DNA from 2 places in the Rhizobium binxianense genome. Region 1 is predicted to be linked to the other one. Evidence: predicted binding sites of a transcription regulator. Region 1 holds the regulator's gene; the other holds the start of a gene.
What was found. The regulator LexA, encoded in region 1, represses DNA repair genes until DNA is damaged. The targets are predictions, from matches to a motif close to TGTTCNNNNTGTGTTCNG.
Positions count from the first base shown of each region.

Region 2: a site for LexA is predicted at 12,431-12,448, ahead of PO860_RS20060 (ImuA family protein). Genes of this name have one in related genera too.

Region 1 is NZ_CP118713.1:1,671,887-1,686,545, forward strand. It holds gene gltA (citrate synthase) at 1-673, opposite strand, end outside; gene PO860_RS08355 (ComEC/Rec2 family competence protein) at 964-3,396, shown strand; gene lexA (transcriptional repressor LexA) at 3,377-4,096, opposite strand; gene PO860_RS08365 (VOC family protein) at 4,292-5,188, shown strand; gene kdsA (3-deoxy-8-phosphooctulonate synthase) at 5,185-6,030, shown strand; gene eno (phosphopyruvate hydratase) at 6,173-7,447, shown strand; gene PO860_RS08380 (FtsB family cell division protein) at 7,583-7,903, shown strand; gene pdhA (pyruvate dehydrogenase (acetyl-transferring) E1 component subunit alpha) at 8,049-9,095, shown strand; gene PO860_RS08390 (pyruvate dehydrogenase complex E1 component subunit beta) at 9,111-10,496, shown strand; gene PO860_RS08395 (pyruvate dehydrogenase complex dihydrolipoamide acetyltransferase) at 10,512-11,858, shown strand; gene PO860_RS08400 (SGNH/GDSL hydrolase family protein) at 11,878-12,519, shown strand; gene PO860_RS08405 (GNAT family N-acetyltransferase) at 12,522-13,103, shown strand; gene lpdA (dihydrolipoyl dehydrogenase) at 13,120-14,583, shown strand; gene PO860_RS08415 (GlsB/YeaQ/YmgE family stress response membrane protein) at 14,638-14,659, shown strand, end outside.
Region 2 is NZ_CP118713.1:4,090,213-4,104,871, forward strand. It holds gene rsfS (ribosome silencing factor) at 1-182, shown strand, start outside; gene rlmH (23S rRNA (pseudouridine(1915)-N(3))-methyltransferase RlmH) at 300-782, shown strand; gene PO860_RS20020 (murein hydrolase activator EnvC family protein) at 932-2,332, shown strand; gene PO860_RS20025 (S41 family peptidase) at 2,322-3,644, shown strand; gene PO860_RS20030 (divergent polysaccharide deacetylase family protein) at 3,722-4,918, shown strand; gene PO860_RS20035 (RNA pyrophosphohydrolase) at 4,956-5,489, shown strand; gene bfr (bacterioferritin) at 5,579-6,064, opposite strand; gene PO860_RS20045 ((2Fe-2S)-binding protein) at 6,030-6,428, opposite strand; gene PO860_RS20050 (error-prone DNA polymerase) at 6,550-10,014, opposite strand; gene PO860_RS20055 (Y-family DNA polymerase) at 10,011-11,426, opposite strand; gene PO860_RS20060 (ImuA family protein) at 11,467-12,411, opposite strand; gene PO860_RS20065 (metallopeptidase family protein) at 12,573-13,010, shown strand; gene PO860_RS20070 (DUF1737 domain-containing protein) at 13,135-13,341, opposite strand; gene PO860_RS20075 (HpcH/HpaI aldolase/citrate lyase family protein) at 13,341-14,240, opposite strand; gene PO860_RS20080 (hypothetical protein) at 14,380-14,613, shown strand.

The sequences.
Region 1 (14,659 bases):
TGAAGATACGATCCATGGCGCGGGCAAGCACCGGATTGACCACATATTCCTCGCAGGGCACGGCAAAGCACATGCGCAGGAAGTTCGAGGCGTAGTCGAGATCGTTCTTCGGGTAAACGAAGGGCTGGCCGATATGGTACTTGTAGGCCATGGCGGCGAGCGTCGGCATCTTGGCGATCATGCGCAGGCTGGCGACCATGCGCTGGTGCGGATCGGTGATGTCGGTGGAGTCGTGATAGAAGGCCGACAGCGCGCCGACACAGCCGCACATGACGGCCATCGGATGCGCATCACGGCGGAAGCCGGTAAAGAAGCGGCTCATCTGCTCGTGCACCATGGTGTGGTGCGTGACGCGATAATCGAAATCCTTCTTCTGCGCGGTGGTCGGCAGTTCGCCGTAGAGAAGCAGGTAGCAGACCTCGAGGAAGTCGCCATGCTCGGCCAACTGCTCGATCGGATAGCCGCGATGCAGCAGCACACCCTCGTCGCCGTCGATATAGGTGATTTTGGATTCACAGGATGCGGTCGAGGTAAAACCCGGATCGTAGGTGAAGGAAGCGGTGTTCTTGTAGAGAGCACCGATATCGATGACGCTCGGGCCGATCGTGCCGCTTTTGACAGCGAGGTCGACTGATTTGTCACCGATTTTTATTGTTGCGCTTTGATCCGTCATGCTGATCCTCCGAACTGGCGGTGGCGCCACAAAAGCGCCATAGGGGTTAAGCGTCCTCACCGATAGCTATATGATCGCGAAGCTAATGCCAAGTTACCCCGATGGCATTTTGTGCATTGCGGCATCACCTTTTAGGCACTGCAGCGATGAGCCGCACGCATAGCGGAAGCCAATGATTCGACTGGTCTTTTGGCGCTCGCGATTTCCCCTCATATTTCAATCGATTATTCTTGCTCGTTTTGATTGAAGGTTGCATTCTGGCCGCCAGTGCGGGTGACCTTGGGCGGCATATGCAGGAATTGACGACAGTCGAATTGCGGCCGGAAGCGGGCACCGGCCTCGCCGATCAGCCGGATTTTGCTGCGTCTGTCGTGGTGACGCGACCGGCAAGGACACAGTCGGCAGTGCCGTTGCGCCACCGGCTGCCGGCCGCAGCCATGCAATCGCTGCGTGCCGGGGCCTGCATGCTGGCCGAGGAAGCCGATCATGGCCGTCTGCTGCTGTTCTCGCCGGTCTTCCTCGGCGCCGGCTCGGCCGTCTGGTTTCTCGCCGCATCGGATTTTCCCCTCGTTGCATCGCTGCTTTGCCTGCTGGTGCCGGCGGCCGCGGTTTTCCTGACCGGCCGCAGCCGGCCGGCATTGCGGGCGACGTTCGCTGCGTTTGCACTTTTCGCCTGCGGCATGCTCTCGGCTGAGTTCGAGAGCTGGCGGGCTTCGACCGTCATCCTCGATTCATCCGTGACGACGACGGTGACGGGCCGTGTCGAACGGCGGGAAGGCGACGGCCGCGGGCGCTGGCGCTACATTCTTGCCGTCGCGGGCACGGAGGCGCCGGAGTTGAAGCGGCCGCCGGGACGCATAACCGCAATCGTCCGTGGCGCCGACGCGCCTTTCGAGATCGGCGACATTATCACCGGCAGGGCACGGCTGACGCCACCGGCAGGCCCCGCACTTCCTGCGCTCAACGACTTCTCATTCGGTGCTTATTTCGATGGCATCGGCGCCAATGGTTTCTTCTATGGCGCGCCGGAGAAAGTCGACGTGCAGGCAGGCCCGCAGGCTGCCAGGTCGACGTCGGACGCTCTGCTCGAATGGCTCTACCGGCTGCGCAGCGGCATCGGCGACCGCATACGATCGATCCTGCCCGGCGACACGGGCGCTTTTGCCGCTGCTCTGGTGACGGATGAGCGGCGCGCCATCTCGAATGCGACGACGGAGGCGCTGCGCCAGTCCGGCCTTGCCCATATCGTTGCGATCTCGGGCCTCAATATGGCGTTGTCGGCCGGCATCTTCTTCGTCGGTTTCCGGATGCTGCTCAGCCTCTTTCCCGGCGTCGCCCAGGCCTATCCGACCAAGAAGATCGCCGCCGCCGGCGCGCTCATCGCCGTCACCGCCTATTTCCTGATCTCCGGTTTCGGGGTCTCGGCCGAACGCGCCTTTATCATGATGGCCATCATGCTGGTTGCCGTGTTCTTCGATCGGCCATCGATCAGCCTGCGCAATGTCGTTCTCTCCGCGTTGGTCATCATCGCCATTTCACCCTCCGAAGTCTTGGGCCCGAGCTTTCAAATGTCCTTTGCCGCGACATTGGCTTTGGTATCGGGTTATCAGCTGTGGAAGGATCGGCGTGTCCGGGAAAACGCCTTGCTGAAACTGCCGATCGTCAGGCCGGTGGTCGCCGTCGCCGGTTTCTTCGGCGGCGTCTTTCTGACCTCGCTGATCGGCGGTTTTTCCACCGCGCTGTTTTCGATCGAGCATTTTCATCGCCTGACCGCTTACGGCCTGCCGGCAAACCTCGCGACGATGCCGATCATTTCCTTCATCGTCATGCCGGCCGGGCTGCTGGCGATGTTGCTCATGCCTTTCGGTCTGGACGCTCCCCTCTGGGAGGTGGTCGGATTCGGCCTCGATCTGGTGATTGCGGTCGCCAAGACGGTGTCCGGCTGGGGCGGTGATATCGGCATCGGCCGCTTGCCCGCCTGGTATTTCGCTGTTGCCGTGGCAGGCTTTCTGCTGCTGACGCTGCTGCGCACCCGGCTGCGCCATGTCGGCACATCGATCATATCAGTCGCGACTCTTATCCTGCTGCTTCTGCCGGTTCCCCGGCCGCCGGACCTGGTGATTTCGGAGGATGGTAGTCTGGTTGCGGTCGTCGCGGTCGCGGCGATCGCTTCCAACCGTGAAAACCCGCCGGATTTCATCTTCGACCAGTGGCAGCGAGCGCTGGTCCTGCCGACGCATGCAGCGCCGAAGATGCTGGATGGTCCCGCTATCCCGCCGGAAGGAGAAGACCGCCGCGTCAGGCTCTCCCGCGATCAGCAGAACGAAGCGAGGACGGCGATGCAGGCGGCGGCCGCGGGCGGCGACGCAAACCGTTTTTCCTGCGTCAAGAAGGCCTGGTGCACATCAAGGCTCGGCAATGGCCATATCGTCACCGTCATCGACAATGCCGCCTATCTCGGTCCGGCCTGCGATGCGGCCGATATCGTCGTGACATCGGTCCGCCTGCGTTTCAACAGCTGCCGCTCTGGTGGGACGCTCTTTACCGGCGAGACGCTGCGCAGGACAGGCTCCGTGGAGTTGCGCTTCACCGATGCCGGCCTGGAGGTCGTGAGCGCATTCGAGACCCTGTCGCGGCCATGGATGCGCCATCGCGCCTATGACTGGCGCAGCAACAGTTTTGCCGAATCCGGCCTGTCTGGTGTCAGTGATAGCGGCGAATGAGGCCGACGAGCTTGCCCTGTACCTTGACGCGGTCCGGCCCGAAGATCCGGGTCTCGTATGCCGGGTTGGCGGCCTCCAGCGCGATCGAGGCGCCTTTGCGGCGGAAGCGCTTCAGCGTCGCTTCCTCGTCATCGACGAGGGCAACGACGATGTCGCCGGGACTTGCGGTGCTGCCGTTGCGGATGATCACGGTGTCGCCGTCGAAGATGCCGGCATCGATCATCGAATCGCCCTTGACCTCGAGCGCATAATGTTCACCGGAGCCGAGCATGTCGGCGGGAACGACGATGTCGTGGGTATTGTTCTGGATCGCCGAGATCGGCACGCCGGCGGCGATCCGGCCCATAACAGGCACGGAGACCGAGTTGCCGTTATCGGCGACAGGTTTGGCAGGAGCGGGAGCGGCGACCGGCTGGGGCTTGCCGAGGCTGCCTTCGATGACGCTCGGCGAAAAGCCCCGCCGTGGCTGGATGCTGGGGCTGTAGGCCTCCGGAAGCTTGATGACCTCGAGTGCCCGGGCCCGGTTCGGTAGGCGGCGAATGAAGCCGCGTTCTTCGAGCGCTGTAATCAGGCGATGAATGCCGGACTTCGAGGCAAGATCGAGGGCATCCTTCATTTCGTCGAAAGACGGCGGAACGCCGGACTCCTTCATGCGCTCATGAATGAAAAGGAGAAGCTCCTGTTGTTTGCGCGTGAGCATCGACGTCAGACCCCTGATTGAAACAAATCCAGAACAGACACTATATGTTCCATATGTGTTCCGCAAGTGGCTAAATTTCCGTAAAACTTGCCGCCAACTCGTTGAGATTTTTATTTTCGTTCGCCGGATTGGCGGACAAGTCTTGCCTTGGGTGGCACTCTCACACATCTCTGCTTTGCCACGAGAGGGGATATCATGAACGCGCATTCCGCCAAACCGCATCCGCTGGATCACGTCGTGCTGCCCGTCGTCAATATCGATCTGGCGCGCGAAAGGCTCGGCAAGCTCGGCTTTACCGTTGCCGCCGAGGCGCGCCATCCCTTCGGAACGGAAAATGCCTGCGTCTTTTTTGCCGACAAGACCTATCTGGAGCCGCTCGGGGTTGCGAGCATCGCCGAGAGCGAGACGTCGGCGCGGCAAGGCAATGTCTTCACCGCCCGCAACCAGGCTTTCCGTTTCCGCTGCGGCGAGGAGGGGCTTTCGGCAATCGTCTTCGCCACCGAAGATTCTGCCCGTGATCATAAGAATTTCGCCAGCAAGGGATCGAGCGCCGGCGAGATGCTGGAGTTCAGCCGGCCGATGATGATGCCGGATGGTTCCGAGAGCGTCGGCAGCTTCAAATTGGCTTTCGCCAGCGATCTGCGGGCGCCTGATTTCTTCCTCTTCACCTGTCAGCGCATCAACCCGCTCCCGGCTGACCGTGGTGCGCTGGAGAAACATGCCAATGGCGTCATCGGCATAACCGAGGTTGCGCTTTGCGCGCCTGATGCCGCCGCATTCGGCGCCTTCGTCAGCCTCGTCGCGGCGCAGCCGGCAATCGAGAAAACCGGTTTCGGCGTCAATATCGCCGCGTCGAATGCGAGAATCAGCCTGATGACGCCGGAAGGGCTGGAGGCCTATTTCGAGATCGCCGTCTCATCCGCCGACCGCGGCCTGCGCGGCCGGGCAATCCTCTTTGCTGTCGCCGATCTTGCCGTGACAGAAGCGCATTTGGCTGCTAACGGAGTGACGTATACGCGCAAGAACAATCGCATTCTGGTGAAGCCCGCGCCCGGGCAGGGCACGCTCTTCGCCTTCGAGGAAACACGATGAGCACCGATACGAATTCCGAAGTCAAGATCGGCGAAGGCCAGGGCCAGGTCACCTTTTCAAATGCCGGCCGCCTGTCGCTGATTGCCGGCCCCTGCCAGATGGAGAGCCGCGACCACGCCTTCATGGTCGCCGGCACGCTGAAGGAGCTTTGCGAAAAGCTCGGCATCGGCCTCGTCTATAAGAGCTCGTTCGACAAGGCGAACCGCACTTCGCTTTCGGCCGAACGCGGCATCGGGATTGAAAAGGGTATGGAGGTCTTTGCCGACCTGAAGAAGGAATTCGGCTTTCCCGTCCTGACCGATGTCCATACCGCCGAGCAATGCGCCGAAGTGGCAGAGGTGATCGATGTGCTGCAGATTCCAGCCTTTCTCTGCCGCCAGACCGATCTTCTCATCGCCGCCGCCAAGACCGGCCGCGTCGTCAACGTCAAGAAGGGCCAGTTCCTCGCTCCCTGGGATATGAAGAACGTCCTGAAGAAGCTCAACGCCAGCGGCAATCCGAACGTGCTGCTGTGCGAGCGCGGCGCCTCCTTCGGTTACAACACTCTGGTTTCCGATATGCGTTCGTTGCCGATCATGGCAGCGATGGGCGCCCCCGTTGTTTTCGATGCCACACATTCCGTGGCGCAGCCGGGCGGGCAGGGGGATTCCTCCGGCGGTCAACGGGAATTCGTGGAAACGCTGGCGCGTGCAGCGGTAGCGACCGGCATTGCCGGCGTCTTCGTCGAAACCCATCAGGACCCGGACAATGCGCCTTCCGATGGCCCGAACATGGTCTATCTCAAGGACATGCCGCGGCTTCTGGAAAAGCTGCTCGCCTTCGACGCGGTCGCCAAGGCCTGACGTTCAACAGCCTGACATGATCGTGCTGTAGGCGAGATCGGACAAGCTGGTTCGAAGGCGGAAAACTGCGCCATTGTAATTTGCACGCCTTCGATTATGACAGGCTTCGAACGACTTATCACCCACCGAGCAGGAAGAACCCATGACTGCAATCACCGATATCATCGCCCGCGAGATTCTCGATAGCCGTGGCAACCCCACCGTCGAAGTCGATGTCTATCTCGAAGACGGCAGCATGGGCCGCGCGGCCGTTCCCTCGGGCGCCTCGACGGGCGCACATGAGGCGGTCGAGCTGCGCGACGGCGGCAAGCGCTACCTCGGCAAGGGCGTCCAGAAGGCGGTCGATGCCGCCAACACCGAGATCTTCGACGCGATCGGCGGCATCGACGCCGAAAACCAGATCCAGATCGACAACATCATGATCGAGCTGGACGGCACGCCGAACAAGTCGCGCCTCGGCGCCAACGCCATCCTCGGCGTCTCGCTCGCCGTCGCCAAGGCTGCCGCCCAGGCCTCCGGCCTGCCGCTTTACCGTTATGTCGGCGGCGCTTCCGCCAGCCTCCTGCCGGTGCCGATGATGAACATCATCAACGGCGGCGCCCATGCCGACAACCCGATCGATTTCCAGGAGTTCATGATCCTGCCGGTCGGCGCCGACACGATCGCCGAAGCCGTGCGCATGGGCTCGGAAGTCTTCCATACGCTCCGCAAGGAACTTGCCGCACAGGGCCACAACACCAATGTCGGCGACGAAGGCGGTTTCGCACCGGGCCTGAAGAGCGCTTCGGAAGCCCTCGACTTCATCGTCAAGTCGGTCGAGAAAGCCGGCTACAGGCCGGGTGAGGACATCTACCTCGGCCTCGATTGCGCCTCGACGGAATTCTTCAAGGACGGCAAATACGTTCTCGAAGGTGAAGGCCGCACGCTCGAATCGGGCGCCATGGCCGAATATCTGGCCGAACTCGCCGCCAAATATCCGATCATCTCGATCGAGGACGGCATGGCCGAAGACGACTGGGACGGCTGGAAGACGCTGACCGACCTGGCCGGCAAGAAGACCCAGCTCGTCGGCGACGATCTCTTCGTCACCAATTCCGCCCGTCTTCGCGACGGCATCCGCATGGGCGTCGCCAATTCGATCCTCGTCAAGGTCAACCAGATCGGCTCGCTGACGGAGACCCTCGACGCCGTCAACACGGCGCACAAGGCAGCCTACACCGCCGTCATGTCGCACCGCTCCGGTGAAACCGAAGATTCGACCATCGCCGATCTCGCGGTCGCCACCAACTGCGGTCAGATCAAGACCGGCTCGCTGTCGCGTTCCGACCGCCTTGCCAAGTACAACCAACTGATCCGCATCGAAGAAGGTCTCGGCCCCCAGGCTCAGTATGCCGGCCGTTCGATCATCCGCGGCTGATCGGATCTGATTGGCAATGCTCGACCCGCGCCCTCCCGGCGCGGGTTTTTTGTTGCGCTTCTTTAGAGTCAACGAACGGTTAATCTCTGCGCGGTAGATTGAACGAATTGGTAATGCGTTCAAGAGCATGCGTGTATGTGGACAAAGCATCATAAGAAGAGAAAGCTCGGCCGCTTCGTCATTCCGGCCATGACGGTCGCCTTCCTTTCCTATTTCGGTTATCATTGCATTCATGGCGATTACGGCCTGCGCGCGACGGAGACGTTCGAGCATCAGCGTGTCGCGCGCGAAAAAGAGCTTGCGATCTTGAAGGCGAAGCGCGAACATCTGGAAAATCAGGTCGCGCTGCTGAGTGACGGTTCGCTCGACAAGGATATGCTGGACGAAAAAGCGCGCTATCAGCTCAATATGTCGCGCGCCGACGAGATCGTCATATTCAATCATTATTCCAATTAACCTGAATTGAGTTAATTGTATTTTTCTCTGTTTTATCAATAATTTAGCGCCGAATACGAGCCATGCAATTATGGCATTGCTGTGGTCATGTTTCTTCCCTATGGTACGCGCCACCGAGAAACGACAAACCCATAGGGAGGGTTGAATGGCGCCGCGAAAGACCGCGACCGTTTCCAGCCGCAAAACTGCAGCAAAACCGGCAGCCAAGGCATCGAATGGAGGCCCTGTGGCCGACTTCGATCGCGATGAGGAGCTCAAGGCCTATCGCGAAATGCTGCTGATCCGCCGCTTCGAGGAGAAGGCCGGTCAGCTTTACGGGATGGGCTTCATCGGCGGCTTTTGCCACCTCTACATCGGTCAGGAAGCTGTCGTCGTCGGCATGCAGATGGCGCAGAAGGAAGGCGACCAGGTCATCACCGCCTATCGCGACCACGGCCACATGCTGGCAACCGGCATGGAAGCGCGCGGCGTCATGGCGGAACTGACCGGGCGCCGCAGCGGCTATTCCCACGGGAAGGGCGGCTCGATGCACATGTTCTCGAAAGAAAAGCATTTCTACGGCGGTCACGGCATCGTCGGCGCCCAGGTTTCGCTCGGAACGGGTCTTGCCTTTGCAAACCGCTACCGCGGCAACGGCAATGTCTCCATCGCCTATTTCGGCGACGGCGCCGCCAACCAGGGCCAGGTCTACGAGAGCTTCAACATGGCGGCTCTCTGGAAGCTGCCGATCGTCTATATCGTCGAGAACAACCGTTACGCCATGGGCACCTCGACCGCCCGCGCGACGGCGCAGTCGAACTACTCGCTGCGCGGCTCCGGCTTCGGCATCCCCGGAATTCAGGTCGACGGCATGGATGTTCGCGCCGTCAAGGCCGCGGCCGACGAGGCGCTCGAACATTGCCGCTCCGGCAAGGGCCCGATCATCTTGGAAATGCTGACCTATCGCTATCGCGGTCACTCCATGTCCGATCCGGCGAAGTATCGCTCCAAGGAGGAAGTGCAGAAGATGCGCTCCGAGCAGGATCCGATCGAACAGGTCAAGGCGCGCCTCATCGAAAAGGGTTGGGCTTCCGAAGACGATCTGAAGGCGATCGACAAGGATGTCCGCGACATCGTCGCCGACAGCGCCGATTTCGCCCAGGCCGATCCGGAGCCGGATGCATCCGAGCTCTATACCGACATTCTGCTCTAATCGGGGAGGGAACCCATGCCTATCGATATCCTCATGCCCGCCCTCTCTCCGACCATGGAAGAAGGCACGCTGTCCAAATGGCTGAAGCAGGAAGGTGACAAGGTCACCTCCGGCGACGTGATTGCCGAAATCGAAACCGACAAGGCGACGATGGAAGTCGAAGCCGTCGATGAAGGGATCATCGGCAAGCTGCTCGTCGACGCCGGCACCGAAGGTGTCAAGGTCAACACCAAGATCGCCGTGCTGCTGCAGGACGGCGAATCCGCTTCGGACATTTCCGCCGCCAAGCCGGCCGCCGCGGCAGCGCCCGCTGTTGCCCAGGAAGAGAAGCCGACCAATACCGGTTCCGCCTCCGCACCGCTTCCGGCCGAGCCGAAGGCCGTCGTTCCGAACGATCCCGAAATCCCGGCCGGCACCGAAATGGTGTCGACGACCGTGCGCGAAGCGCTGCGCGACGCCATGGCCGAAGAAATGCGCGCCAGCGAAGACGTCTTCGTCATGGGTGAGGAAGTTGCCGAGTACCAGGGCGCCTACAAGGTCACGCAAGGCCTGCTGCAGGAATTCGGCCCCCGCCGTGTCATCGACACGCCGATCACCGAGCACGGCTTTGCCGGCGTCGGTGTCGGCGCCGCGATGGCAGGCCTTCGCCCGATCGTCGAATTCATGACCTTCAACTTCGCCATGCAGGCGATCGACCACATCATCAACTCGGCCGCCAAGACGCTCTATATGTCCGGCGGCCAGATGGGTGCTCCGATCGTCTTCCGCGGCCCGAACGGTGCGGCTGCCCGCGTCGGCGCCCAGCACAGCCAGGACTATGCGGCCTGGTACAGCGCCATCCCCGGCCTGAAAGTCGTCATGCCCTACACGGCCTCCGACGCCAAGGGCCTGCTGAAGGCGGCGATCCGCGATCCGAACCCGGTCATCTTCCTCGAAAACGAAATTCTCTACGGTCAGCACTTCGACGTGCCGAAGCTCGACAATTTCGTCCTGCCGATCGGCAAGGCCCGCATCCATCGTTCGGGTAAGGACGCCACGGTCGTCTCCTTCGGCATCGGCATGACCTATGCGACCAAGGCGGTTGCCGAACTCGAGAAGATCGGTATCGACGTCGAACTGATCGACCTTCGCACCATCCGCCCGATGGATCTTCCGACGATCATCGAATCGGTCAAGAAGACCGGTCGCTTGGTCACCGTCGAGGAAGGTTATCCGCAGTCGTCGGTCGGGACTGAAATCGCCACCCGCGTCATGCAACAGGCCTTCGACTATCTCGATGCGCCGATCCTGACGATTGCGGGCAAGGACGTGCCGATGCCCTACGCCGCCAATCTCGAAAAGCTCGCCCTTCCGAACGTCGGCGAAGTCGTCGATGCGGTGAAGGCTGTTTGCTACAAATAAGGGGAGGGTATCTCGATGCCGATCAATATCACGATGCCCGCCCTCTCTCCGACCATGGAAGAAGGCAATCTTTCCAAGTGGCTGGTCAAGGAAGGCGACACGGTCAAGTCTGGCGATGTGATCGCCGAGATCGAGACCGACAAGGCGACGATGGAAGTCGAAGCCGTCGATGAAGGCACGGTCGCCAAGCTCGTCGTTGCCGCCGGCACCGAGGGCGTTAAGGTCAATGCGCTGATTGCCGTTCTCGCCGCCGATGGTGAGGATGTCGCCGCTGCCGCAAGCGGCGCGGGTGCCGCCGCTCCGGCGCCCAAGGCTGAAGCCGCACCTGCGCCGAAGGCCGAAGCTGCACCGGCTGCGGCCCCGTCCGCACCGGCGCCTGCCGTCGCACCCGCGGCGGTTTCGGCTGACGGCAACCGCACTTTCTCTTCGCCGCTCGCGCGCCGTCTGGCCAAGGAAGCCGGTATCGACCTCTCGGCCGTCGCAGGCTCCGGCCCGCATGGCCGCGTCGTCAAGAGCGATGTCGAAGCTGCCGTTGCCGGCGGTGGCGCCAAGGCTGCGGCCGCACCGGCTGCCGCTCCGCAGGCCGCCGCAGCCCCGGCCCCGGCCGCTGCAGCGCCGAAGGGCGCTTCCGAGGAAGCCGTTCTCAAGCTCTTCGAGCCGGGCTCCTACGAGCTCGTGCCGCATGACGGCATGCGCAAGACCATCGCTCGGCGCCTGGTCGAATCCAAGCAGACGATCCCGCATTTCTACGTCAGCGTCGATTGCGAACTCGACGCTCTGATGGCGCTACGTGCCCAGCTGAACGATGCGGCGCCGCGCAAGGACAACGCTCCGGCCTACAAGCTCTCGGTCAACGACATGGTCATCAAGGCCATGGCGCTGGCGTTGCGCGACATTCCCGACGCCAACGTATCGTGGACCGACAGCAACATGGTCAAGCACAAGCATGCCGATGTCGGCGTCGCCGTCTCGATCCCCGGCGGCCTGATCACGCCGATCATCCGCAAGGCCGAGCAGAAGACGCTGTCTGTCATCTCCAACGAGATGCGCGATCTCGGCAAGCGGGCCAAGGACCGCAAGCTGAAGCCCGAGGAATATCAGGGCGGCACCAGCTCGGTTTCGAACATGGGCATGATGGGCGTGAAGAACTTCGCCGCCGTCGTCAATCCGCCGCATGCGACGATCCTCGCGGTCGGCGCTGGGGAACAGCGGGTCGTCGTCAAGAAGGGCGAAATGGCGATCGCCACCGTGATGTCGGTCACGCTGTCGACCGACCATCGCTGCGTCGACGGCGCGCTCGGCGCCGAGCTGCTCCAGGCCTTCAAGGGCTATATCGAAAACCCGATGGGCATGCTTGTCTGATAGCAGCGCGGAGGCGGAAATGACCAAGACCGTTCTTTGCTATGGTGACTCGCTAACCTGGGGTTATGACGCCGAGACGATCGGCCGTCATGATTACAAAAACCGCTGGCCGAGCGTGCTCCAGGCAGTGCTCGGCAGTGAGGCGCGTGTCATCGCCGAAGGCCTGAATGGGCGCACGACCGCTTTCGACGACCACCTCGCCGATTGCGATCGCAACGGTGCGCGCATCCTGCCGACGATCCTGCAGACGCACGCACCGCTCGATCTCGTCATCCTGCTGCTCGGCACCAACGACATGAAGCCGGTTGTATCAGGTTCCGCCTTTGCCGCGTGCCAAGGCATCAGCCGGCTAGTGCGGCTCATCCGCAATCATGCCTGGCCCTTCGAATTCGATGGGCCGGAGATCTTGATCGTGGCGCCGCCGGCGATCTGCGCGACGGGCAATGTGCCCTTCGCCGCGTCGTTTCCCGGTGGCATCGAGGAATCGGCAAAGCTCGCAACGCTTTATCGTGATCTTGCCGACGAACTCGGCTGTGGCTTCTTCGATGGCAATTCCGTTGCCCAGACCACGCCGATCGATGGCATTCACCTCGATGCGGACAATACACGGGCGCTCGGGCGCGGGCTGGAATCGATCGTGCGGATGATGCTGGGGATCTGAGCATGACCGCCTTCATCGCGCTGCGGCAGGCCTCACGGCGCGATGCCTCGGAGCTGGCGATCCTGGCGGATATCGCATCGCACGGTTTTGCCTCCTGGCTCTGGTTCGCCGATGTGGCGAACGGCGTCAGCGACACGCCGCTGGAGCGGGGTCGGCTGAAGATGAGCGAGGAGGAGGCCGTTGGCGGCTGGCGGGATGCCGTTATCGCCGAGGCCTATGGCGAAGTGGCAGGCGTGGCGATCGGCCATCCGCTGGAGGAGGGCATAGCCGATATCGAGGCGAGCATCCCGGCGACCGAACCGATGCTCGCCCTGCAGAAAACGGTTGTGGGAAGCTGGTTCATCGGCAGTCTCGGCGTTTACCGCCATCTGCGCGGCATCGGCATCGGGCGCAGGCTGCTAGACGATCAGATCGACAGGGCGGATTGCCGCCCCGTCAGTCTCATTACCGCAAGTGATAACGAGGCGGCTCTGTCGCTTTATGGAAGAAACGGATTCCTGGAGGCTGCGCGCGCCGATGCCGTGCCGCTTTTCGACAACAGCAAAAGACATGCGTGGGTGCTCATGACCCGCAGCGCAGCGTAACAAAGGCAGGAAACACATGGCTGAATCCTACGACGTCATCATCATCGGCTCCGGCCCCGGCGGCTACGTCGCCGCCATCCGTGCAGCCCAGCTCGGCCTCAAGACCGCGATCGTCGAGCGCGAGCATATGGGCGGCATCTGCCTGAACTGGGGCTGCATACCCACAAAGGCGCTGCTGCGCTCGGCCGAGGTGCTCGACCATGCCAATCACTTCAAGGATTACGGCCTGGTTCTCGAAGGCACGGTCAAGCCGGATGCCAAGGCCGTCGTTGGCCGCTCGCGCGCCGTCTCCGCCCGCCTGAATGCCGGCGTCGGCTTCCTGATGAAGAAGAACAAGATCGACATCATCTGGGGCGAAGGAAAGCTTTCCAAGGCTTCGACTGGGGCTCAGCCCGGCGAGATCGTCGTCGGCAAGTCGTCGAAGCCGGTGGTCGAACCGCAGCACCCGCTGCCGAAAAACGTCAAGGGCGAGGGCACCTACACCGCCAAGCACATCATCATCGCGACCGGCGCCCGTCCGCGTGCGCTGCCCGGCATCGAGCCGGACGGCAAGCTGATCTGGACCTATTTCGAGGCGCTGAAGCCGGATGCGCTGCCGAAGTCGCTGATCGTCATGGGTTCGGGCGCGATCGGCATCGAATTCGCAAGCTTCTACCGCTCGATGGGCGTCGACGTGACGGTTGTCGAAGTCATGCCGACCATCATGCCGGTCGAGGATGCCGAAATCACCGCCATCGCCCGCAAGCAGCTGGAAAAGCGCGGCCTCAAGATCTTCACCAGTGCCAAGGTTACCAAGGTCGAGAAGGGTGCGGGCAGCGTCACCGCCCATGTCGAAACTTCAGATGGCAAGGTGCAGCAGATCACCGCCGACCGGCTGATTTCGGCCGTCGGCGTTCAGGGCAATATCGAAAACCTCGGCCTCGAGGCGCTCGACATCAAGACCGACCGCGGCTGCGTCGTCACCGACGGTTACGGCAAGACCAATATCGCTGGCATCTATGCAATCGGCGATGTCGCCGGCCCGCCGATGCTGGCCCACAAGGCCGAGCATGAAGGTGTGGTCTGCGTCGAAAAGATCGCCGGCCTGCCGAACGTTCATCCCACCGACAAGGGCAAGGTCCCGGGCTGCACCTATTGCAATCCGCAGGTCGCCTCCGTCGGCCTCACCGAAGCCAAAGCCAAGGAGCTGGGCCGCGACATCCGCGTCGGCCGCTTCTCCTTCGCGGCAAACGGCAAGGCGATCGCGCTCGGCGAAGACCAGGGCATGGTCAAGGTAATCTTCGACAAGAAGACCGGCGAGCTGCTCGGCGCCCATATGGTCGGCGCCGAAGTCACCGAGCTCATCCAGGGTTTCGTCGTCGCGATGAACCTCGAAACAACCGAGGAAGAGCTGATGCACACGATCTTCCCGCATCCGACTGTGTCCGAAACGATGAAGGAAGCGGTGCTCGATGCCTATGGCCGTGTGCTGAACGCTTGATAATTTCCCAATCCGCCCTGTATCACGGAGTGGAAAAAACGAAAGGAAATCATCATGTCTATGGAGACGCAGGCGT
Region 2 (14,659 bases), 2.1 Mb from region 1:
TCACCGACCTTAAGGATGACGGCCTCGGCACGGCCCGCGTCGAAGGCCAGGAAGGCGGCGATTGGGTCCTGATCGACACCGGTGACATTATCGTGCACGTGTTCCGTCCCGAAATCCGCGAGTTCTACAACATCGAAAAGATGTGGGCGGCTCCGGATATGGATGAAGAAACACGGCACTGACAGGCAGCCGGCATTTGTCCGGCGCCTGAGATGTGGCATTGGCTGGCCGGACAAGTTTAGAAGCCGGCTGGTGGCGCCTTATGCGCCCGATGTGCCGCATCAGCGGGGAGCGGAAGAATGCGAGTTGGTCTTTTTGCGGTGGGACGGCTGAAGTCCGGCCCCGAAAAGGACCTTGCGGCCCGTTATTTCGACCGTTTCGCCAAGGCCGGCCCTGCCGTCGGCCTTGAATTTACCCGTATTGCCGAAGTTGCCGAAAGCCGTGCCTCCAATGCGGACACCCGCAAACGCGAGGAAGCCGCACTGCTGTTGAAATCGCTTGCCGATGGCAGCATCCTCATTCTTCTCGACGAACGCGGCAAGGCGCTCGACAGCGAAGCCTTCGCGGGCCTGCTTGGCTCCTATCGGGACCAGGGCAAACGCGAACTGACCATCGCCATCGGCGGCGCCGACGGCCTCGATCCTTCCCTCTATGACCGTGCCGACGCCACGCTGTGCCTGGGCAAGATGACCTGGCCGCATCAGCTCGTGCGCACGCTGATCGCCGAACAGCTGTATCGCGCCGTCACCATCCTGTCCGGCCACCCCTATCACCGCGTCTGAATGCGTCGCAATGTCACGCAGCCGTGTTTGCCTCGCCGCCCGTTCTGCGCCGAACGTTCTGGCAAAGCGTGCCAAATCAGCTTAGGCTCCGCGCGATTTGAGAAAGTGCCCGAACACGCATGACGACAACAGCAACCAGGCGACACCGCATGATCCTGCCGGCGATCGCCGCCAGTGTCGGTGTGGCGGTGATTGCCGTGTCGGCAAATCCCTTCATCGTTCGAGCACAGGATGCCGCACCCGAGGCAGCACAATCTGCACCGCCGCCGACCGCCGAGCCGGCGCCAGCCGATCCGGCCGCCGAGCTGGCCGCCAAACGCGACCAGACCCGCGCCGAACTCGAAACACTGTCGAAAACCATCAGCCTCTCCACCGACAAGGTGAGCGCGCTTCAACAGAGCATTGCCGATCTGGAAAAGAGCACGCAAAGCATTCGCCAGGCGTTGATCGAGTCGGCTGCCCGCCGCAAGACGCTCGACAGGCAGATCCTCGAAAGCGAGAAGAAGCTAGCCGATCTCGGCGTCAAGCAGGATGGCATCCGCCGCTCGCTGCACGAACGCCGCGGCCTTCTGGCCGAGGTGCTGGCAGCTCTCCAGCGCATGGGCCGCAACCCGCCGCCCGCTTTGCTCGTCACCCCGGATGACGCGCTTGCCTCGGTGCGCAGCGCCATCCTGCTCGGTGCCGTCGTGCCCGGCATCCGCAAGGAGACCGACAAGCTTGCCGCCGACCTTGCAAGCCTCGCCGCATTGCAGACCGCGAGTGCTGCCGAGAAGGCCCGCCTGACCGCGACGATGACGGACGGTATCGAGGAAGAGCGGCGCATGGATCTGCTGCTGGCCGAAAACGACAAGCTCAGTCGCAGCAATGCCGCCGAACTCGCGGCCGAGAAAAAGCGTTCCGAGGAGCTGGCCGGCAAGGCGACCAGCCTTGAGGGCCTCGTCGCCTCGATGGAATCCGAGATCGCTTCGGTGCGGGACGCCGCCGCGGCCGCCCGCCAGGCGGAGGAAAACCGCAAGCTGATGACGGACGAGCAGCGCGCCCAGGCCAAGGCGTTGGCCGACAGCGGCGTGCCCGATAAAAACCGCATTGCGCCCGCATATCCCTTCGGAGAATTGAAGGCGAAATTGGAGGTGCCCGTTGCGGGCGATATCCTGCGCCAGTTCGGCGATGCCGACGGCACCGGGCACGAGGCCATGGGCATGACGGTCGCCACCAATCCGGAGACGGTGGTAACGGCGCCTGCCGATGGCCTGGTGGTTTTCGCCGGCGCATTCCGCAGTTATGGCCAGATGATCATCCTCGACACCGGCGACGGATACCACCTGGTTCTCTCGGGAATGGATACGATCAATACCCGCCAGGGAAAATTCGTTTTCTCCGGCGAGCCGCTCGCCGTGATGGGCGCGAAAAGAGTGGCAAGCGCAACTGCATTGGCGCTGGAAACGGACCGGCCAACGCTTTACATTGAATTTCGAAAGGACGGTAAACCGGTCGATTCCCGGCCGTGGTGGACCGCCAAAGACACTGGAAAGGCACGCAATGATTCGTAGGGCTTCTCTTGTTCTGGTCGGCGCATTGATGGGTGCGACCGCCATGAGCGTTATTTACTCGGCAGGTGTGCCGGCAGAAGCGGCCGGATCCTCGACCTATAAGGAGCTTTCGGTTTTCGGCGATGTCTTCGAGCGTGTGCGCGCGCAATACGTGACGCCGCCGGCCGAAGACAAACTGATCGAGAACGCCATCAACGGCATGCTCTCCTCGCTCGATCCGCATTCGAGCTACATGAATGCGAAGGACGCCGAGGATATGCGCACCCAGACCAAGGGTGAGTTCGGCGGCCTCGGCATCGAGGTCACGATGGAAGACGAACTCGTCAAGGTCATCACCCCGATCGACGATACGCCCGCCGCCAAGGCCGGCGTTCTCGCTGGCGACTATATCTCGGAGATCGACGGCCAGTCCGTACGCGGCTTGAAGCTGGAAGACGCCGTCGAGAAGATGCGCGGCGCCGTCAACACGCCGATCAAGCTGACGCTGATCCGCAAGGGTGCCGACAAGCCGATTGAGCTGACGATCGTCCGTGACGTTGTTGCCGTCCAAGCCGTCAAATCGCGTGTCGAGGACGATGTCGGCTACCTCCGCATCATCTCCTTCACCGAGAAGACCTATCCCGACATGGAAAAGGCGATCAAGAAGATCAAGGACACCGTTCCGGCCGACAAGCTGAAGGGTTATGTCCTCGACCTGCGACTCAATCCGGGCGGTCTGCTCGACCAGGCGATCAACGTCTCCGATGCCCTGCTGCAGCGCGGCGAAGTGGTTTCGACCCGCGGCCGCAATCCCGATGAAACCCGCCGCTTCAATGCCGGCCCGGGCGATCTGACGGATGGCAAGCCGGTTATCGTGCTGATCAACGGCGGTTCGGCTTCCGCATCGGAAATCGTCGCCGGCGCTCTTCAGGATCTGCGCCGTGCCACCGTTCTCGGCACGCGCTCCTTCGGCAAGGGTTCCGTCCAGACGATTATCCCGCTCGGCGAAAATGGCGCGTTGCGCCTGACCACGGCGCTCTACTACACGCCGTCCGGCCGCTCGATCCAGGGCACCGGCATCACCCCCGACATCAAGGTCGAGGAGCCGCTGCCGCAGGAACTGCAGGGCAAGATGGTGACCGAAGGCGAATCCAGCCTGCGCGGCCATATCAAGGGCCAGAGCGAGACCGACGAAGGGTCGGGCTCCGTTGCCTATGTCCCGCCGGACCCGAAGGACGACGTTCAGCTGAACTACGCGCTCGATCTTCTGCGCGGCAAGAAGACCGATCCGGCCTTCCCGCCGAACCCGGACAAGGCCGTCGTGGCCAAATAATTCATCCCCTCAAGGCCGGGCACATCGCCCGGCCTTGACCCTTTCTGCTGTTTCCCGATTTTGGAGCGGGCGAAAAATTGGGAACGGACCTGCATGCGCCTTTGGGCCGCAACCGAAAAACCGGCAACCGGCGCCCGGGTATTCTGCGCCTGGGCCGGATCGCCGCCAGTCTTTGTCTTTTCGCGATAGGCGGCTTTTCCCTCTATACGGCGTTTCGCGGCGACGGGCTCGAACGCACCAAACCGCCGGCGGCCGAACAAGCTGCCACGCCGCCCTCCGATAGCCCTCAGCCGCCGACGACAGCCGCCAATCAGGCGGCGGACGGTATGCCCCGCGCCGAACCGCGTTCGGGCGCCAATGTCGAACAGATGGTCACCGGCGACGGCTCCGTCGTCACCAAATACACTCCCCGCCCGCGCGATGGCAGCGGGCCTGTGCTGGTTGACGCCATGCAGATCGGCCAGGATCCGCGCATGGCGGCCCAGCCGAATGAAACGCTGCTTGAGGAAACCCCTTTTGGCAAGCTTCCGATCGTCGGCCCCGATGGCCGCCGCCCGATGGATCAATATGCCCGTCCCTCGTCCGGCGCGCGTGGTGTGCGTATCGCCATCGTCGTCAGCGGCCTCGGGCTCAGCCAGACCGGGACACAACGCGCCATCGCGCAATTGCCGGAGGAAATCACCTTCGCCTTTGCCGCAAGCGGCAACAGCCTGCAGCGCTGGATGCAGGAGGCGCGCCGCGGCGGCCACGAGATTCTGTTGCAAGTCCCGTTCGAGCCATTTGATTACCCGGCGAATGATCCCGGCCCGGAAACGCTTCTAACCACGAAGCCGGCCGCCCGCAATATCGAGAACCTGCACAAGGCGATGGGCGAGATCACCAATTATACCGGCGTCATGAATTATCTCGGCGGCCGTTTCCTGTCGGATACCACCGCCATGGAACCCGTCATGCGCGATATCGGCAAGCGCGGCCTGCTGTTCCTCGACGACGGCACGTCGGCGCAGTCGAAAACGGCTGTGGTCGCCAAGGGAACCGAACTGCCCTACGCCTTCGCCGACCTGCAACTCGACGGCCAGCTCGATATCAACGCCGTCCTGAAGAAGCTTGACGAGCTCGAACGCATCGCCCGCAAGAACGGCCAGGCGATCGGCGTCGCCTCGGCTTTCGATGAGAGCGTTGACGCCATCGCCAAATGGAGCGAGGAGGCTGCGATGCGCGGCATCGAGATCGTCGGCGTCGCCGCCCTTTCCAACGACCCCCGGCATCGTTGAGAGCAATCCCAGAGACGATTCCTGAACGGAGAAGACGATGAGCCAAGCGACCGTAAAAGCCGAGGATCTGCCCTACCGCCCCTGCGTCGGCGTGATGATCCTGAATTGCGATGGCCTCGTCTGGGCCGGGCGGCGCATTCCCGACGGCAATTCGGAATATGACGGCTCGCCGCAGCTCTGGCAGATGCCGCAGGGGGGCATCGACAAGGGCGAGGATCCGTTGGATGCCGCCTACCGCGAACTCTACGAGGAGACCGGCATCAAGACGGTGACCCTGCTGGCCGAAGCAAGAAACTGGATCAATTATGATCTTCCGCCGGCACTGATCGGCATCGGATTGAAGGGAAAATTCCGCGGCCAGACGCAGCGCTGGTTCGCCTTCCGCTTCGAGGGCAACGACAGTGAGATCGCCATCAACCCGCCGCCGGGCGGCCACGAGCCGGAATTCGATGCCTGGGAATGGAAGCCGATGCGGGAACTGCCGGGCCTGATCGTCCCCTTCAAGCGCGCCGTCTACGACCAGGTCATCGCCGAATTCGAGCATCTGGCGGCACTGCAATCGGAAGACTGATCGATACGGGATGATCGGACCGGTTTGCACCTGATAATATCAGGTGCGGAATCCCGGCCGCGGCGGCGGCCGGTTTCTCGTGCGAATGGTTATTCGGCTTCGTCGGCGGAGTCGGCGTTAAGCTGGCCGTATTTGCTTTCGCCGATTTTCCCGAGCAGCTCGAGCTGCGTTTCGAGGAAGTCGATATGACCTTCCTCATCCGCCAGCAGCTCTTCGAAAAGCTTCATGGAGACGTAATCGCCGGCCTCATAACAGATATCGCGCGACTTCTTATAGGCCGCGCGGGCGTCGTATTCGCCGGCAAGATCGGCTTCCAGCACTTCTTTGACGTTCTGGCCGATGCGCAGAGGTGCAAGGGTCTGCAGATTGGGATGGCCTTCAAGGAAAATGATGCGCGCAACAAGCCGATCGGCATGATGCATCTCTTCAATAGATTCGGCGCGCTCCTTCTTGGCGAGCTTGGTGTAGCCCCAGTCCTCAAGAAGCCGATAATGAACCCAATATTGATTGACCGCCCCGAGCTCGAGGAACAACGCCTCGTTAAGCCGCTCGATGACCTTTTTGTCGCCTTTCAATGTCCGCTCTCCTGTTTTCCTCATGGAATTGTTTCAAGCGGGACATGAAATCAAATATTTCAGTCTCCGTCGAGTGGCGACGGGCGTGATACTCCTCGGTCGTCTGGATAATGATATCGACGACGTTGGGGAAACAGCCGCAGCAGCGGCCGCGTTTTTCCATGGCGTGGTAGACCTTCGCCGGCACGATAAGCTGCCAACAGTCTTCATCGAGAAGGTTGGTGATAACCTCCCGGATTTCCTTGTCGGTTATATAATTGCAGCTGCAGACAAGCACGTCTTCATTCCAAACATGACACTGACTATCGTGTTTTCTGCTAAAGAAGATGGTGGCTGTCAAGAAAAAATTCGAGCCCCGGATCATCGAACCCGGTGTCCGGATGCGACTCCGATGCATATCGTCCGAGATTATCCAGTGGTTCCAGGGTGATGACGCCATAAGGCGGTGAAGGCATGCCGTATGATCCCGATCAGTGCGGCGCACTTTAATGAAAGTTGCGTCCGCGCGGCATCACTTCGGCGGTTTCCGCCGCGCCCGTATGGCGGCCTGCCGCAGCCATCCGTTTTTCCAGCTCCGCCCTCTCCGGCGCATTCGCAAGCTTTTTCTGCCGTTGATCGCCACCCGGCCTCAGCACCTCGTCTGCCCGCTCGCAGCCCCCGAAACGCCGGGCCTCGCGTTGCAGGATCCCGAGCGCCGGCGTCATGTCCTCGATATGTTCGACGACGGTATGGATCACCCCGCTCTGGCTTTGCAGCCGGCCGCGGATTTTCACCAGCCGGGCGCCCATCACAACCGAGCGGTATGTGTCGAATATCTTGTTCCAGACGATCGCATTGGCAACCCCGGTCTCGTCCTCCAGCGTCATGAAGATCACACCTTTGGCCGAACCCGGCCGCTGGCGCACCAGCACGAGGCCGGCAATCGTCACCCTCTTTCCGTTCGCGACCTTCAACAGATCGACATTGCGCGTGATGCCCATCCTTTGAAGCTCCTCCCGCAGGAATGAAACGGGATGCGCCTTCAGCGACAGCGAGAGATAACGATAGTCCTCGATGACCTGCTCTCCCGGTAGCATGTCCGGCAGCTTCGTTGCAGGCTCGGCCTGGAGATCGACGTGACGGGCCTGCTCGAAAAGCGGCAGCTCCTCGGCCGCGCTCTTCACATCCAGCGCCCGCACCGCCCAGAGCGCATCGCGTCGCGATAGTCCGAGGGATTGGAACGCATCCGCATCCGCCAGTCGCTCGATGACGGATTTCTGCAGGCCGGACCGCAGCCAGAGATCCCGAACGGAACTGTACCCTTTGCCTCGCTTCTTGACGAGCAGCGCCATCTCTTTATCCGAGACACCCTTGATCTGCCGAAAGCCGAGCCGCACCGCGTGCCGGGCCTTGATAATCTCGCGCATCTCACGGTGGCGGAAATCGACGGCATTCGGATCGAAAGCCGCCTCTTCCAGACCGCAATCCCAGTCGGATTCGTTGATGTCGACCGGCAGGATTTTTACCCCGTGTTCGCGTGCATCCCGCACCAGCTGCGCCGGCGCATAAAACCCCATCGGCTGGGAATTCAGCATCGCCGCGCAGAAGACATCGGGGTAATAGGCCTTGAGCCATGAGGAGGCATAGACGAGCAGCGCAAAGGAGGCGGCATGGCTTTCAGGGAAACCATATTCACCGAAACCTTTGATCTGGTTGAAACATTGCTGCGCGAATTCCTGGGTATAACCCTTTGAGGCCATTCCCTCGATGAACCGCTTCTCGAAATTGCCCATCGTACCGGTTCTCTTGAATGTCGCCATCGCTCTGCGAAGCTTGTCGGCTTCCGCCGGTCTGAAGCCTGCAGCCGTGATGGCGATCTGCATCGCCTGTTCCTGGAACAGCGGCACGCCGAGGGTTCTTTCCAGAACCGCTTCCAGCTCCTTGCTCGGATATTCGATCGGAATGTTTTTGGCCCGCTGCTCCCGGCGCTTCAGATAGGGATGCACCATATCGCCCTGGATCGGCCCCGGCCGGACGATCGCCACCTCGATGACGAGGTCGTAGAACACCGTCGGTTTGAGACGCGGCAGCATGCTCATCTGTGCCCGGCTCTCGATCTGGAAGACGCCAAGCGTATCGGCCCGGCCCATCATCTCATAGACCGGTTTGCCTTCGTCCCCATGTTCCCGGTTGCCGAGATCTGCAAGCGTCTTCTTGACCTCGTAATGCAGTTCAAGCAGCGAAAAGGCCTTGCGCAGGCAGGTCAGCATGCCAAGCGCCAGCACATCCACCTTGAGGATCTTGACGTTGTCGAGATCGTCCTTGTCCCACTCGATCATGTAGCGATCCGGCATTGCCGTCTTCATGATCGGCACCACCTCGTCGAGCCGGTCCCGCGTAATGACGAAGCCGCCGACATGCTGGGTGAGATGGCGGGGAAAGCCGAGAAGCTCGGAGGCATATTTCAGCACGTTCCGTGTCACCGGATCCTTGATATCGAGGCCGGCTGCCTTGGCATCCCGTTCCGAGAGATTGTCCTCCGACCAGCCCCAGACGAGACTGCTGATCGCCGACTGGACATCCTCCGACAGCCCGAAGGCCTTGGCGACTTCGCGGCCGGCCGAACGGGTCCGGTAGGTGGTCACACCCGCCGTCAGCCCGGCATGTTCTCTTTTGTAGGTTTTATAGATGTACTGGATGACCTCTTCACGCCGGTCATGTTCGAAATCGACATCGATATCCGGCGGTTCGTCGCGATCCATCGAAATGAAGCGGTCGAAGAGCAGCGTGCTCTTTTGCGGATCGACTTCCGTTATTTCGAGGCAATAGCAGATAACCGAATTTGCTGCCGATCCGCGCCCCTGGCACAAGACCTTGAGTTCATAACGGGCGTGCTGGATGATCCTGTGAACCGTCAGGAAGTAAGAGGCATATTTCTTATCGCCGATAAGTTTCAGCTCATAATCGATCTGCATCGCCACCTTGGGCGGGATACCCTCGGGATAGCGCTTTGCAGCTCCCGTTCTCGTCAGCCTTTCCAAGGTCTCCTGCGGCGTTTCGCCGGGATCGTTTTCAGGTGGATAATTATGCTCCAGCTCCGTCAGCGAAAAGCTCAGCTTGCCGAAGAAGACCTGCGTATTTTCGATCGCACCGGGATAGTCCCGGAAGATCCGGACCATTTCACGTGAATCCTTGAGGTAGCGTTCGGCATTCGGCGCCAGCAGGAATCCGGCCTGCGCTATCTGTACATGCTCCCGGATCGCGATCACGACATCCGAAAGCGGCCGGCGTTCGGGATGATGGTAAAGCGGCTGGTTGGTCGCAATCAGCGGCAGGCGATTTCGTGCCGCAAGCATGGCAAGCACCGCAAAGACCTGCCTGTCGCGGCCGTCATAGGCTGGCGCCAGCGCCATAAAAAAAGCCTTGCCGAACCGTCTGCGAAACCGCTCCAGACAATCCTCCAGTGCCGACTGCCCGGCCTGGCTCTCGACAAGAGTGCGATCGGGAACGAGGACAAGCATCATCTCGTCCCCCCATTCCATCAATTCCGCTTCTGTCAGAATGCAGCTTCCCTTGACCGCTTCATCCTTCAGATTGCCGGCGCTGAGAAGGCGGCAAAGATTTGCCCAGCCCCGCCGGTTGCGTGGGTAGGCGAGGATATCAGGCGTATCGTCGGAAAAAACGAGACGGGCGCCGGGCTGAATCCGGATGGGATCGACAATCTCTTCCTTTTTCCCCTCCTTCTCCGCTTGAGCCATTATCGCATCTCTGTTCTTGTATCTCTCCTCGAGTTGCAGCGCCTGCGCATGCGCCCTGACCACGCCGGCAACCGAATTCCGGTCCGCAATCCCGAGACCGCCGAGCCCGAGATGAGCGGCCTGCACGACCATCTCTTCCGGGCTGGAAGCGCCTTCGAGAAACGAAAAATTCGTTCTCACGCCGATCTCGAAAAATGCGGGTTCGCTTTTCATGCAAAGACCCCATGCATGAACCAGCGAGGATCCAATTCCCCGCCATAGAAACCGCGGCGATAGATCCAGAAGCGATGCCCGGTCTCGTCCTCGATGCGGAAATAGTCGCGCGCCTCGGCGTCATCCCCATCGATCCACCATTCCATGGCAATCCGTTCCGGCCCTTCGCTTCTAGCCACCTGATGCTGCATGCGCCGCCAGCGGAACACCTGCGGCGGACCATCGGGCACTTCGGCAAGCATGATCTCGACCGGCTCCGGCGTTGCAAAGAGCCGCAGCGGGCGCTCTTGGCGGAAAGGAAGTTGGATGTCCGGCGCCGCCTTCCGCCTGGGAAGACACTCCATTACAGGCACCGTGATGACGGCGCGTTCCGGCACATGGCTCTCGCGGAGCTGGAAGCTTTGCAGGCAATCCGCACCCAGTCGGGCCGAGACCCGGTCGACGAAAACCGAAAGCGAGATCTCTCCCTGGCGGTCGCCCTCGAAATCAGCCTGCGCCTCATTGAAGGGATCATGCCGCAACACATTCAACCGCAGGATTTCGAAACCATAACCGGCATCAAGATCGTCATAGACCGCCTGCAATCGCTCGGCAAAAAGCCCGGCGATGACCTTTGGTTCGCGCAGCGGCTGTGAAGCGCCGACGGAGATACGAAAGACCCTGCCGTCGACGCGGAACAGCACCAGTTCGAACACCCGCCCGCCGGCGCCCCGCGCCTCCAGCGACGGCTGCAGCGATAGGGCGACCTGCCTGGTGACGGCAAGGATCTGCTCTTCCGTGCCGATGGGCTCGATCAACCGGCTTTCGGCCGAAAGGCTGGCAACCGGACGCCGGGGCGAGACCGGCTCCTCTTCACGCCCCAGCGCCTGGTCGAGACGCAAAAGCAGTTGCGGGCCGAACCGGCGGGTCAGCGGCGCTCGCGGCGCATCGATGACGTCGCCGACATATTTCAGACCGAGCTTCTTCAGGGCATCGACGGTTTGTTCTTGCAGCCGCAAGGCTGCAACCGGCAAGGACATCAGCACATGGTCCGTCTCCTCGTCCTCGATCACGCCGCCTTGCCCGAAGCGGGACACGGCCCAGGAAAGGCCCGGCGACGATGACACCGCCCCGCGCGCATCGAAGCCCATATGAAAAAGCCGTGACAGCACATCCCTGAGAAGCGCCTTTTCACCGCCGAAGAGATGGGCGCAGCCGCTAATGTCGAGAAACAGACCGTCCTTGTCGTCGAACGCCACCAGCGGCGTATAACGGTCGCACCAATCGGCAATTGCCTCCAGCAACCGGCGGTCGGCCACCGGATCCTCTTCGACGACCTCGAGCGTTGGGTACATGGCACGCGCTTCGGCAACGCCCAACTCCTTCTTCAGCCCCAGCCTCTCGGCCAACTCGTCCAGTGCCGTCAGCCGCATGGCATTGTTGAGTTTGCCGGAACAGACGATAGGCGGGGTCTCAGGACGCCCTTTCGAACGCCAGGAGAGCCCCCATCGCCTGCGGGCGATGCGGTCCGTTGGCAGATGCGGGAAGCTGATCGCCAGAATGCGCTGACTGTTCGCCTGGAGGACGAACGAGGTTTGGTTCGGCGACAGGGAGAAATTCGCGTTCATGGGGATTCCACTCCAGAAGAAAGGAGAGCGGGGCCGGATTGCGGCTCTTCTCCAGCGTCAGACGGAAAATCGGATTGCCGATGCTGCCGGAAAGCTTCGATCCGTCCGGCAACGGCCGCAGAGCGGAGGGGCCCGGTTCGACATGCAGGCGGAAGGCCGCACTGCTTGCCTCCTCCGCCCCGGCCTGGCGGACGAGAAAGAGCGGATGGCGGGCAGCCCGCGCCCGAAGACTGAGCCTGCGGCTTTCGGTCAGGCCGAAATGGGCGGGATTGCCTCGCACTTCGAAGATGACCGCCGAGAAGGCAGCGCTTTCCACCGCGGCCTCCACCAGCCAGAGCGCCTCGTCCAGCTTGCGCGGCGCGGCATGGAGAAACCGCTCCGGGCTCAGTCCGAAATCCCGAAGCCCGGGAGCATAGGGACGACCGGCCTCCAGCGTGCCGACAGCATCGCCGATCCACAGCAACGGCAAAAGCCTGCCGGCATCCGCCTCCTGTTTCTGCAGCCGCGCGGCAACAGCCATCGCCAGCCCGCTTGCAGCACCTGCATCACGAGACAGAGCCGAGCGGAATTCGGTGATCGCATCGAGCGGCAGGCCGCCTTCCAATGCCCCATCGAGAAACTCCACCCCAAACGGTAGGGGCGGCAGAATGCGCTCCTGGCGGTTCTTACGTCCTTCTGCCAGGGCTTCCTGCTCCGCTGCGGCAAGCGCCGGCGCGGGCCTTCCCTCCAGTCGGGCAATGGTTTCGCGGAGCGCAAAAAGCCGCTCGCGCGCCAGGGCGTGCTGCGCCATGGCGTTCTCCGATCCGTCTTGTTCCTGTTATGTTCTTATAGATTCCAGAGAGCTAATGAAGAGTCAACGGCCATTTTCTATGAATTTATTCCTGCCTTTGATTCCGCACTCGAAAATCGGCGATAAAGGTTCTATATGGGCCCGCAAAGGAAGGAATATTCATGGCCCGCATAGACCAGAGCGATGATTGGCGGGACCGCCATGCGCCGACGATCAGCACCTTCGAGTCGCTGGCCATGGAGGCCTACAGCCATCTGCCGGATGAATTCCGCCAGCTGACGACCAACCTCACGATCGAGATCGAAGATTTCCCCGATGACGACGTTTTCGAGGACATGGCGCTGGAAACCCCTTTCGATCTGCTCGGCCTTTTCGAGGGCAGGGGCATTTCCGAACGTTTCACGCTGGAAACCGGCGAGATGCCGAACCGCATCCGCCTCTACCGGCGCCCCATCCTCGATTACTGGGCTGAGAACGACGAGACGCTCGGCGATATCATCACCCATGTCCTGATCCACGAGATCGGCCACCATTTCGGGCTGAGCGACGATGACATGGAGCGGATCGAGGCCAGCGCCGAGGAAGCCGCCGAACGCTAAAGCGCGTCGCAATCTTTCAGATTCGCTCCTTGCGCTTTAGCTCTTTGTTTTACGCATGTCGTTGCCGCAAACCGCTGCACACTTTTGCGCGACATGCTTTAAGCCGCGCGTTCGGCAGAACGCGCTATTGCTCGGAGAGCTTCATCTCGGGATCGTAATCCTTGCCTTCGACAGACTTGACGACGGCCTGACCGCATTGCATCGCGCCGGTTGCGGCATTGAAGGCATAGGTCGGCGAGCCTTCCAGCGACCAGCCCTTGTTTAGGGCAGCGGTGACCTTATGGCAGAAGGAAGCGTCGTCGGGACCGGTCAGGAAGCGGTAGAGTTTCATCAGGCGGGCTTTCTTGCAGAAATCAGGCGAGCTTTATGAACCAGAGCTTCGGCTTGAACAAGATGCAGACGCTCGATCATCCGCCCACCTGCATTGATGACGTTCAACCCATCGGAGGCGGGATCGGCAAAAGCAGCGATGATCGCTTCGGCTTCCGCAATCGCGGCCGGATCCGGGCCGAAATGCCGGTTGGCGGGCTCGATTTGCGCCGGGTGGATCAGCATCTTGCCGGCAAAGCCCATGGCCCGGCCCTGCCGGCATTCGGCATCGAAACCCTGCTCGTCCCTGAAATCGTTGAAGACGCTGTCGATTGCATCGAGCCCGTAAGCGCTGACCGCAAGCACGACCTGCATCAGCCACGGCACCAGATAGCCCCGCCCCGGCTGCGCCAGCACGCCGGTTTCCTTGCGCAGGTCGTTGAGCCCGACGACGAGACAGTCGAGCCGCGAGCCCGGCGTGCGCCCGGCTTCGGCGATCGCTCCCGCATTCAGGATACCGCGCGGCGTCTCGATCATCGCCCAGATGCGCAGATCTTCCGATGCATCCGCCTCGGAGAGAAGGTCGCTGATATCAGTGACATCCTGCGGCTCGTCGACCTTCGGCAGCAGCACGGCATCGGGACCAAGGGCCGTCACCAGCTCCATATCGTCCAGGCCGAAATTCGATGACAGGCTGTTGATGCGAATGATCCGCTCCTTATTTTCGAGCGGACGATCCGAAAAGAAGCGCCTCAGGTTTTCCCGCGCTTCCAACTTCTTTTCCGGCGCCACGGAATCCTCGAGATCGAAGATCACCGCATCGCAATCGACCGCATGGGTTTTTTCGAGGGCACGCGGATTAATCGCAGGCACGCTCAGCACCGAACGGCGCAGGCGGGGGGTCACGGGGTTTCGGCTCATGGCCGAATTAGTGCCAAGCTTTGCACGCCGAAGCAAGCAGCCCATGCCAGCCGTCCAGCAGAACAACAAAAAGCCATGCTTGCCTTGCAGAGAGGAAAGAGAAGGACCACATTCCTTTCCGAAGAAAGGTCTCAAACCCATGCAGAACATTCGCTCCATCTTCCTCATGCTTGCCGGCGCCACCGTTTTCGTGGCCATGCTGCTTCTCACCTTTTCGGTGACACTTGCCGTCGGCGGCATCCTGACCGTACTCATGGTCGGGCGCGCGCTATCGATGAAGATGAAACCCGCTCCGGTCCGTGCCAAGGCAAATAACGGTAAGCCGGAGATGCGGGTCTGGAACGACGGCCGCGGCACGATCATCGATCTCTGATCACCTTTTCGCTGAAAATTTTGGTTCGCCGAAAAATTTCGGCCGA